Regions from separate parts of the Dialister invisus DSM 15470 genome, predicted to be linked through region 2. Evidence: a T-box and tRNA genes for the amino acid it is inferred to sense, from the RefSeq annotation. Region 2 holds a T-box; the other holds one or more tRNA genes.
What was found. The T-box of region 2 lies ahead of thrS (threonine--tRNA ligase). A T-box ahead of a tRNA ligase gene usually reads a tRNA of that ligase, here a tRNA-Thr.
Positions count from the first base shown of each region.

Region 1: it has a tRNA-Thr gene. The T-box ahead of thrS (threonine--tRNA ligase) is inferred to sense a tRNA for this amino acid. The anticodon was not compared.

Region 1 is NZ_GG698602.1:783,955-788,381, reverse strand. Features, by position in the region: gene GCWU000321_RS03860 (bifunctional 4-hydroxy-3-methylbut-2-enyl diphosphate reductase/30S ribosomal protein S1) at 1-243, shown strand, start outside; gene GCWU000321_RS03855 (biotin transporter BioY) at 405-935, shown strand; gene GCWU000321_RS03850 (superoxide dismutase) at 1,102-1,707, shown strand; tRNA gene GCWU000321_RS03845 (tRNA-Thr) at 1,828-1,903, opposite strand; gene GCWU000321_RS03840 (SDR family NAD(P)-dependent oxidoreductase) at 1,967-2,728, opposite strand; gene GCWU000321_RS03835 (tetratricopeptide repeat protein) at 2,814-3,449, shown strand; gene GCWU000321_RS03830 (MalY/PatB family protein) at 3,499-4,427, opposite strand, start outside.
Region 2 is NZ_GG698602.1:243,376-247,802, reverse strand. Features, by position in the region: gene GCWU000321_RS01210 (YerC/YecD family TrpR-related protein) at 1-102, shown strand, start outside; gene GCWU000321_RS01205 (phosphomannomutase/phosphoglucomutase) at 102-1,472, shown strand; gene GCWU000321_RS01200 (MgtC/SapB family protein) at 1,594-2,289, shown strand; T-box leader at 2,361-2,572, shown strand; gene thrS (threonine--tRNA ligase) at 2,650-4,427, shown strand, end outside.

The sequences.
Region 1 (4,427 bases), 540 kb from region 2:
GAATTCGGCGTTATTGTAGAATTGGAAGACGGGCTTACCGGCCTGCTCCACATCAATGAGATGACACAGGATCATAACAAGAAACCGGGCGATATCTGCCGGGTTGGCGATGATCTGACTGTCCGTATCATCGGCATAGATGAAGCCCGCAAGAGAATCAGCTTTTCTCTGGTAGAAGCTCCGGTTCATGAAGAGGCGGAAGTCGAAGCGGAAGCGGAAACAGAAGAAAAAGTTGAAGAATAACTGATGTAAAACCAATAAGACCCTGAGAGGAATTTCCCCGGGGTCTTTTTTACTGCGGAAAATAGGCAGAAACTGAAAATATAAACCTTGCTGAACACATGCCGTTGACATATAAAGGATGGCTGTTTATAATAAAACATAAATTATAAAGCGAGGTCATTATGAATAACAGTAATATCCGTATGCAAGTGCTTTGTGCACTTTTTGCCGCCTTTTGCGCCGTGTGCTCCCAACTGACGATACCGATCCAGCCGGTGCCAATTACACTGGGAACCTTTGCCGTTTTACTGGCGGGCGGATTCCTTGGCTCCAGGTATGGACTGATGAGTATTGTTATTTACCTTCTTCTCGGCGCGGCGGGAGTCCCCGTTTTTTCCATGATGCGTTCCGGTGTTTCCGTTATAGCGGGACCTGCGGGCGGATTCATTATCGGTTTTGCGGTGATGGCTTTTGTTACAGGACTGATTTCCGAGAAATATGGATATAGTTTTAAAACAATGCTGATTGCCTCCATATGCGGTACTCTGGGCTGTTATATTTTGGGGATCGCTTGGTTCATATTCCTTACCGGTACAGGCGTATGGTCAGCGTTTCTGCTCTGTATGTTTCCGTTTCTTCCGGGAGATCTGGCAAAGATTCTGTTGGCTTCTTTCCTGGTCAGTAAGTACAGAGGCCGTTTGATTCAGGGATAGGAAGGTTCATATAAAGGCAGGAAGTCCTGCTTTTATATTTTTAAAAAAGTAAATCGAAATATTTGCATAAATCGATAAAATAAGATATAATGAAATCACAGAAATTTTAACCGCTTCCGATGCAGGGAACTGCAGGAGGCTGTCGTATATGAAAAAGGAGTTTATCATGGCTTTTGTATTACCGGACCTGCCCTATGCATTTGACGCTTTAGAACCGATTATTGACGCAAAAACGATGGAAATCCATCATGGCAGGCATCATGCGGCTTATGTGGCAAATTTGAACAAAGCAGTGGAAAATTATCCGGAATGGGCCGAAAAGTCCATTGAAGATGTTATCATTCATCTGAATGAGGTGCCGGAAGCGATTCGCACGGCTGTCCGTAATAATGGAGGCGGCCATTACAATCACAGTCTTTTTTGGAAGATGATGGCACCTGTCGGGCAGACAAAACCGTCCGCTTCTCTTTTGGCAAAGATCGATGAGTCTTTCGGCTCTTTTGATGAATTTAAGAAGCAGTTTGCAGCGGCTGCCACAAGCCGTTTCGGCAGCGGCTGGGCATGGCTCGTGGCAGATGGCGGCAAACTTGATGTCCTATCCACGGCCAATCAGGACTGCCCGCTGGAGGACGGCAAGAAACCGATTCTCTGCCTTGATGTGTGGGAACATGCCTATTACTTGAAATATCAGAACCGCCGCGCCGATTATGCGGAGAACTTCTTTCAGGTTGTCAACTGGGACTTCGTGGAAGAACTTTTGGGAAAAGCATAATTTACCGGATCAAAAAAAGAACTTCCTTCAGGGAGGTTCTTTTTCGTGGATCCATGACAGAAATATTTCATTTGGAAAAAATAAAAGTCTGAAAAGGAGAACTTCTCAGACTCGAATCACTGGAGCCGACAACAGGATTTGAACCTGCGACCTACGCATTACGAATGCGCCGCTCTACCAGCTGAGCTATATCGGCATTGACAAGTTATATTCTACTTATAGGAAGAGAATTTGTCAATATAAAAGGAATATAAACCGCTTATTTCTTTTTGCTGACCAGGAAACCGGTACCCTGCTGGTTTGCCATAATGACGATGTCGCTGATTTGGACACGCTTCGGGCGGTTCACCGCAAAGACGATTATATCGGCTATATCTTCCGCCTGAAGGGCATCGATACCTTCATAAACGGCGGCAGCTCTTTCCTTATCGCCATGGAAACGAACTTCGCTGAATGGCGTTTCCACGATACCCGGCTGGATGGTAGTGACTTTGATGTCGCTGTCTATGACTTCGATACGGATGCCGTCACTGAAAGTTTTTACTGCGGCTTTGGTAGAACAGTAGACCGCGGCTCCGGCGTAAGCGTACAGTCCCGCCGTGGAACCGAGGTTTATGATATGCCCCGTGTTCCGCTTAAGCATGGCGGGAAGGAAGGCACGGGTCACAAGGAAGAGTCCTTTGATGTTTGTGTCGATGGTTTGGATGATATCATCGACATCGTTGCTGCTGTACGGTTCGAGACCTCTGGCAAGTCCTGCGTCATTTACGAGGACATCGGGTGTGCCCGTTTCGGAAAGGCAGCGGCCGGCAGTGTTTTGTACGGCATCCTGATCTCTTACATCAAGGGGATACGGCGTGACTTTGACTCCATAATCTTTTTCAAAGCCGTTTTTGACGGCATAAAGTTTTTCCTCGTTTCTTGCGGCAAGAGCCAAATCATAGCCATTTTCTGCAAGTGCTTTGGCGGTAGCCAGTCCGATGCCGCTGGTCGCCCCTGTGATAAATGCAAGTTTATTCATACTGCCTCCTTCAATTGTTTTCCTTTATTATACTATGTTTTGCGCCGGAGGATAAATTCTTTTACAATAGGGGCAGGAGGCGTTTATGAAAGAAATAGGATATGCATTATTGGCTGTGTTATTATTGGCGGGGTGCGGGTTGGACAGCGGGGAGAAAAAAGCGCTTGCTGCAGAAGACATTCCGGCGGCACAGGAAATAAAAGTCCATGAGATTCCGGCAGTATCGGAAACACTGTACCATAAAGCGGCACAGGCTTATGGGAAAGGACATCGTACAGAGGCGCTTCGTTTGGCTAATCAGGCAATTAATGAGGATGGGGAAAATTATAAGGCGCTTTCTCTCAAGGGAATTATTCTTGCCTTCGATATTTCTCCTGATGAAGGGATTCCTTTTATTGAAAAGGCGCTTTCCATTTCACCTTCCTATGTACAGGCTGATTATGACATGGCCGTTGCTCAAAAATTAGGCAGGCACTATGATGCGTCTATCGTGTATTTTCAAAAGGTTCTGAAAGCAGACCCGCAGAATACATGGTCTTACTACGGGATCGCCACGAATTTTGCGGATAAAAGGGATAGGGAAGAGGCATTGGATTACCTGGAGAAAGCGGTCATCCTTGGAGGACAGGATGTCGTTTCCGCGGCCTCTGTGCAGGATCACTTTGCTTTCCTCCGTGAAGATGCGGAGTTTAAGAGAATATTACAGCTGAAGCAGGAATAAAAAAACAAAATGCCGACCGACAGTGGTGGGGCATTTTGTTTTTCAGCTGTCATTCTTTAAATGCTTCGGCCAGCTGACCCAGCCCTTTTTCTAAAACGGATTTCGGGCAGGCGATGTTGAAGCGGAAAAATTTATTTCCTTCCGGGCCGAACATGGAGCCCATGTCGAGCCAGAGTTTTGCGTCATAAAGAAGTTTATTTTCCAATTCTTTATCGGTGATGTCATACGCGTTGCAGTCGATCCAGAGAAGATAAGTCCCTTCCGGCTCGATGAGTTTCATTTTCGGCAGTCTGCCGGCAAGGAATTTTTTAGTAAAAGCAAGATTGTTTTCGATGTATTCCCAGACAGCGGCAAGCCATTCTTCCCCGCCGCGGTAGGCGGCCTCGGCTGCAATAATACCCATGACATTCGGGCGTTCATAGCCGAAAGAATCAAGGACGGCTTTAAATTTATTTCTGATGGACTCATTGGGAATAAGGATGTTTGATGTCTGGAGTCCTGCGATATTAAAAGTTTTACTGGGGGCGGTGCAGGTGACAGACCTGTCTGCCGCGTCTTCGCTGACAGAGGCAAAGGGGATATGTTTGTGCCCTTTGAAGACGAAGTCGGCATGGATCTCGTCACAAATAACAGCGACATTGTACTTTCTGCAGATTTCCGCATAGGCATGCAGCTCCTCTATTGTCCACACACGGCCCACGGGGTTGTGGGGGGAGCAGAGGACAGCCGCCTTTACCTTGTGGGTTTTAATTTTTTCTTCCAGATCGGCAAAATCAATTTCATAATGGCCGTCTTTAAGAATGAGGGGGCTGTTAATGAGTTTCCTGTTATTTTGCGTGATGGCGGCATGAAAAGGATGGTAAACGGGCTGATTGATGAGGACGGCGTCATTTTCTTTTGTCAGAGCCTTTACGGCGATGTTGATGGCGGGAACGACGCCGGGAGTCTTTATGAGCCATTCCGGGCGGATATCCCAGT
Region 2 (4,427 bases):
TCCACGGCAACAATCAGCCGCGTAAAAAGGTCGCTTGCTTATGGCGCCGATGGATACGCCCAGATGCTGAAAAGAATAGAGAAAGAGAAGGAGGATGTATAATGAGAGATTTTTCAAAAATGCGCCATTCCGGATTTAAGGCTTATGATATACGTGGGATCGTACCTACGGAAGTGAATGAGGAATTGGCTTATCGTGTGGCTCGTGCATATGCACAATTATACCATCCTAAGAAGATAAGCGTGGGATATGATATCCGGCCTAGTTCCCTATCGATTGCTGATGCTGTAATTCAAGGAATGAATGGTGCTGGTGTTGATGTATATAACATCGGTCTCTGTGGGACGGAGATGATGTACTTCACCACCTTTTATTATGGGTTGGATGGCGGGTTTATGATTACTGCCAGTCATAATCCGGCAAATAACAATGGAATTAAAATCGTTCGGGAAAAAGGAATACCTGTCAGCGCAGATACCGGTCTTAAGGATATTGAAAGAGTTGCTTTTTCAAGTGAGTTTGAAAATTGTGCTGAAAAAGGACATGTTTATACAAAAGAAATTATAGAAGATTACATTCAGAGCCTTTTATCTTTTGTGGATATTTCTAAAATGAAGCCGTTAAAAATTGTTGTCAATGCAGGAAATGGCTGTGCCAATATTTGCTTCGAAAATTTAAAGAAGTATTTACCGTTTCATTTTACGGAACAGTATATGAAACCAAATGCAACATTCCCTCATGGTGTACCTAATCCTATGCTGGAGGAATGCAGACGACCTTTGATAGATCAGGTCCTGTTGGACGGTGCCGATATGGGTGTAGCCTGGGACGGTGATTTCGACCGGTGTTTTTTCATAGATCATAAGGGAAATTTTGTAGAAGGCTATTATATGGTGGCTTTACTTTCTCGATATTTCCTGAATCGGTATAAAGGAGAAACTATTATCCACGATCCACGCGTGTATTGGTGTGTACAGAAAGTTTGTAAGGAGCTGGGGGGAATCTCTGTAGAATCAAAAGGTGGACATGCATTTATGAAAGAAACTATGCGTAAAGTTGGCGGTATTTATGGTGCAGAAAATAGCGCCCACCATTTTTTCAGAGATTTTTCCTATTGTGACAGCGGGATGATTCCTTGGCTGATTGTAGCGCAAATTATTAGTGAAACAAATGAATCTCTTTATGAGCTTGTTTCCGATTTGGAAAAAGAATTTCCATGCAGTGGGGAGATTAATCTGCCGGCGAGTCATGTTGATAGAGTGATGCAGGCTGTTGAAAAAAAATATGCAAATGATGCGAAAGAAATTCAGCATATAGATGGACTGGGAATGGATTTTGGGAAATGGCGGTTTAATTTGCGTGCTTCCAATACGGAGCCCCTGATTAGGTTTAATATGGAAACGAGAGGGGATAAGTTGCTTTTAGAAGAAAAGAAAAAAGCGGTCATAGAGTTCATAAAAAACCAAGATTAAAATGTGGTTTGCAGCAAGACTTGAAAATCGTTTTTTATAAGACGAGAAACATTGCTTATGTAAAAAAATGACTTTTAATATTTCTTACATATAAGCATAAGGCGGACGGGAAGTGACAGATATGTTTGATACAGTAATGAATCTTGTTAAAGAGTGGAACGTGACGGGAATCTGTTTTCGGCTTGCTTTGGCGACTTTTGTAGGGGTGATTATCGGGTTAGACAGGGAGTACAAAAATAAAGGCGCAGGGATAAAAACACATGCGTTGGTATGTATTGGCGCGGCTATGGCAATGATCGTAAATGAATATGTATTTAGAGAATTCCCAAATATGAATACAGATATCACTCGTCTTGGTGCTCAAGTAATCAGTGGAATCGGTTTTCTTGGAGTGGGTACGATTATGATGAACGGACGAAGTGAGGTGAAGGGGCTTACTACTGCTGCAGGACTTTGGGCATGTGCGGGAGTGGGACTGGCCGCCGGAATCGGATTTGCTGAAGGTACTCTTTTGGCAGTTATTTTTATTCTGTTTATATTTCGTGTATTGGCGCCTCTTGATAAAAAATTACATAAAAATTCCAGGAGGATAGATTTATATATGGAATTTAAAGATTCAGAAAGTATCCGTCCTTTTATGGAATCACTCCGCAGGCAAAAAGTTGATTTATTAGAATTTGACTTCAGAAAAGATAAGTTGGGATTGCATATTCCGGCGGTCGCAATGTCTCTGCGGTTGCCTCACTATGGACAGAAAAAGGCGTTTAAAAATGATTTGCGAAATACAGAATCTGTTGTTTATTTTGAAGAGGTATGAAATTTTTCTTTATAAGGAGGATTTTTGAAATAGATTCTTGACATAAAATAAAAAGAGTGTAATATTATACTCATAATGTGATGACAGAGACATGATATTTCCATTGTACATGCATAGAGAGTCTGCGGCTGGTGTAAGCAGGTATTGTCATGGTTATATTACCACTCTTAAACAGGGAAACAGAATTAAGTATGTTTTCACGGTTGACTGCGTTATAAGTTATTTAAGCGGAGTACTAACTCTAATTTGGGTGGAACCACGGAATTAAACTTTCGTCCCTTGTGGATGGAAGTTTTTTATTTTTAGGAAATTTTTCTCTAATATATGGGAGGTATTTCCGGAAAGAAAAGAGGGAAGATTATGATAACAATTCGGTTGAAAGATGGGAAGGAACTACACTTTGAAAATGAAGTGACACTGTTTGAAGCTGCGAAAAAAATTTCCAATAGTCTTGCTAAAGATGTATTGGTAGCTAAAGTAGATGGAGAATTAACTGATATCCGGAATAATATTACTGATGGAACGCAGGTTGAATTCTTTACCAAAGCAGATAAGGAGGGGCTTTTTACACTTCGGCATACAGCCGCTCATGTAATGGCACAGGCGATTCAGCATTTGTATCCTGGAACGAAATTTGCAATTGGACCGGCAATTGATGATGGGTTCTATTATGATTTAGAATCTGACCATGTTTTTAGTCAGGAAGATTTTGCTGCTATTGAAAAAGAGATGGCTAAAATTGCTAAAGCAAATCTGCCTATTGAAAAAAAGATTTTGAGTAGAAATGAGGCATTAGAATTTTTCAGGAGCAAAAACCAGGATTATAAGGTTATCTTAATACAGGATCTTCCAGAAGATGCGATCATATCGACTTATACACAAGGGGATTTTACCGATTTATGCAGAGGTCCCCATGTTCGTTCGACAGGCAAGTTAAAAGTATTTAAGCTGATGGCAGTGGCCGGTGCTTATTGGCGTGGTGATGAACACAATAAAATGCTCCAGCGTATTTATGCAACCGCATTCTTTGATAAAGAGGAGCTGGATCGATTTCTCTTTGTCCGTGCTGAAGCGGAAAAGCGTGACCACAGAAAATTGGGGAAACAATTAAATCTATTCTCTTTCCATGAAGAGGGACCAGGATTCCCGTTTTTCCATCCGAAAGGAATGGTTATTCGCAATGAACTTATAGCTTATGAGCGGGAATTGTTCCGCGAATTTGGCTATGAAGAAATTATGACACCAATTATCCTTTCTAAAAAGTTGTGGCTACAGTCCGGTCACTGGGATCATTATAAAGAAAACATGTACTTTACCCAGATTGATGAAGAAGATTATGCTGTAAAACCAATGAACTGTCCTGGCGGGATTTTATACTATAAAACAAACCAGCACTCTTATAGGGAATTACCAAAACGCGTGGGTGAATTTGGGATTGTACACCGCCATGAACTTCATGGTGCGCTTCATGGATTATTCCGTGTCCGTGTGTTCACACAGGATGATGCTCATATATTCATGACGCAGGATCAGATGAAAGATGAAGTAATTAAGACTATGGAAATGTATAGGAAATTATACAGTGTTTTTGGACTTGAATATCATGTGGAGCTGTCCACGCGTCCTGAGAATTCCATGGGCTCTGAGGAGCTGTGGGAAATTTCTACAAATGCATTACGGGATGCTGTTGAAGCGGCCGGTGTTCCTTATGTTATTAATGAAGGTGATGGCGCATTTTATGGTCCTAAACTGGATTTTCACATTAAAGACTGCCTTGGGCGTACATGGCAGTGCGGCACTATTCAAATGGATATGCAGCTGCCGGAACGTTTTGATGTAAACTATGTGGGGGAAGATGGAGAAAAGCATAGAGCTGTTATGCTGCACAGAGCAGGATATGGTTCCCTGGAACGGTTCATTGGTATCTTGATTGAACACTTTGCCGGAGCATTCCCGAGTTGGATTGCGCCAGTTCAGGTCAAAGTGGTTCCCGTTACAGAAAAACATATGAATTATGCAAGATCTGTGGCAGACGCACTTTCTGCATCCAATGTACGTGTAGAAATTGAAGAGGGAAATGATACTTTAGGATATAAGATCCGTAAGGCACAGATGGAAAAGGTTCCTTATACGCTTGT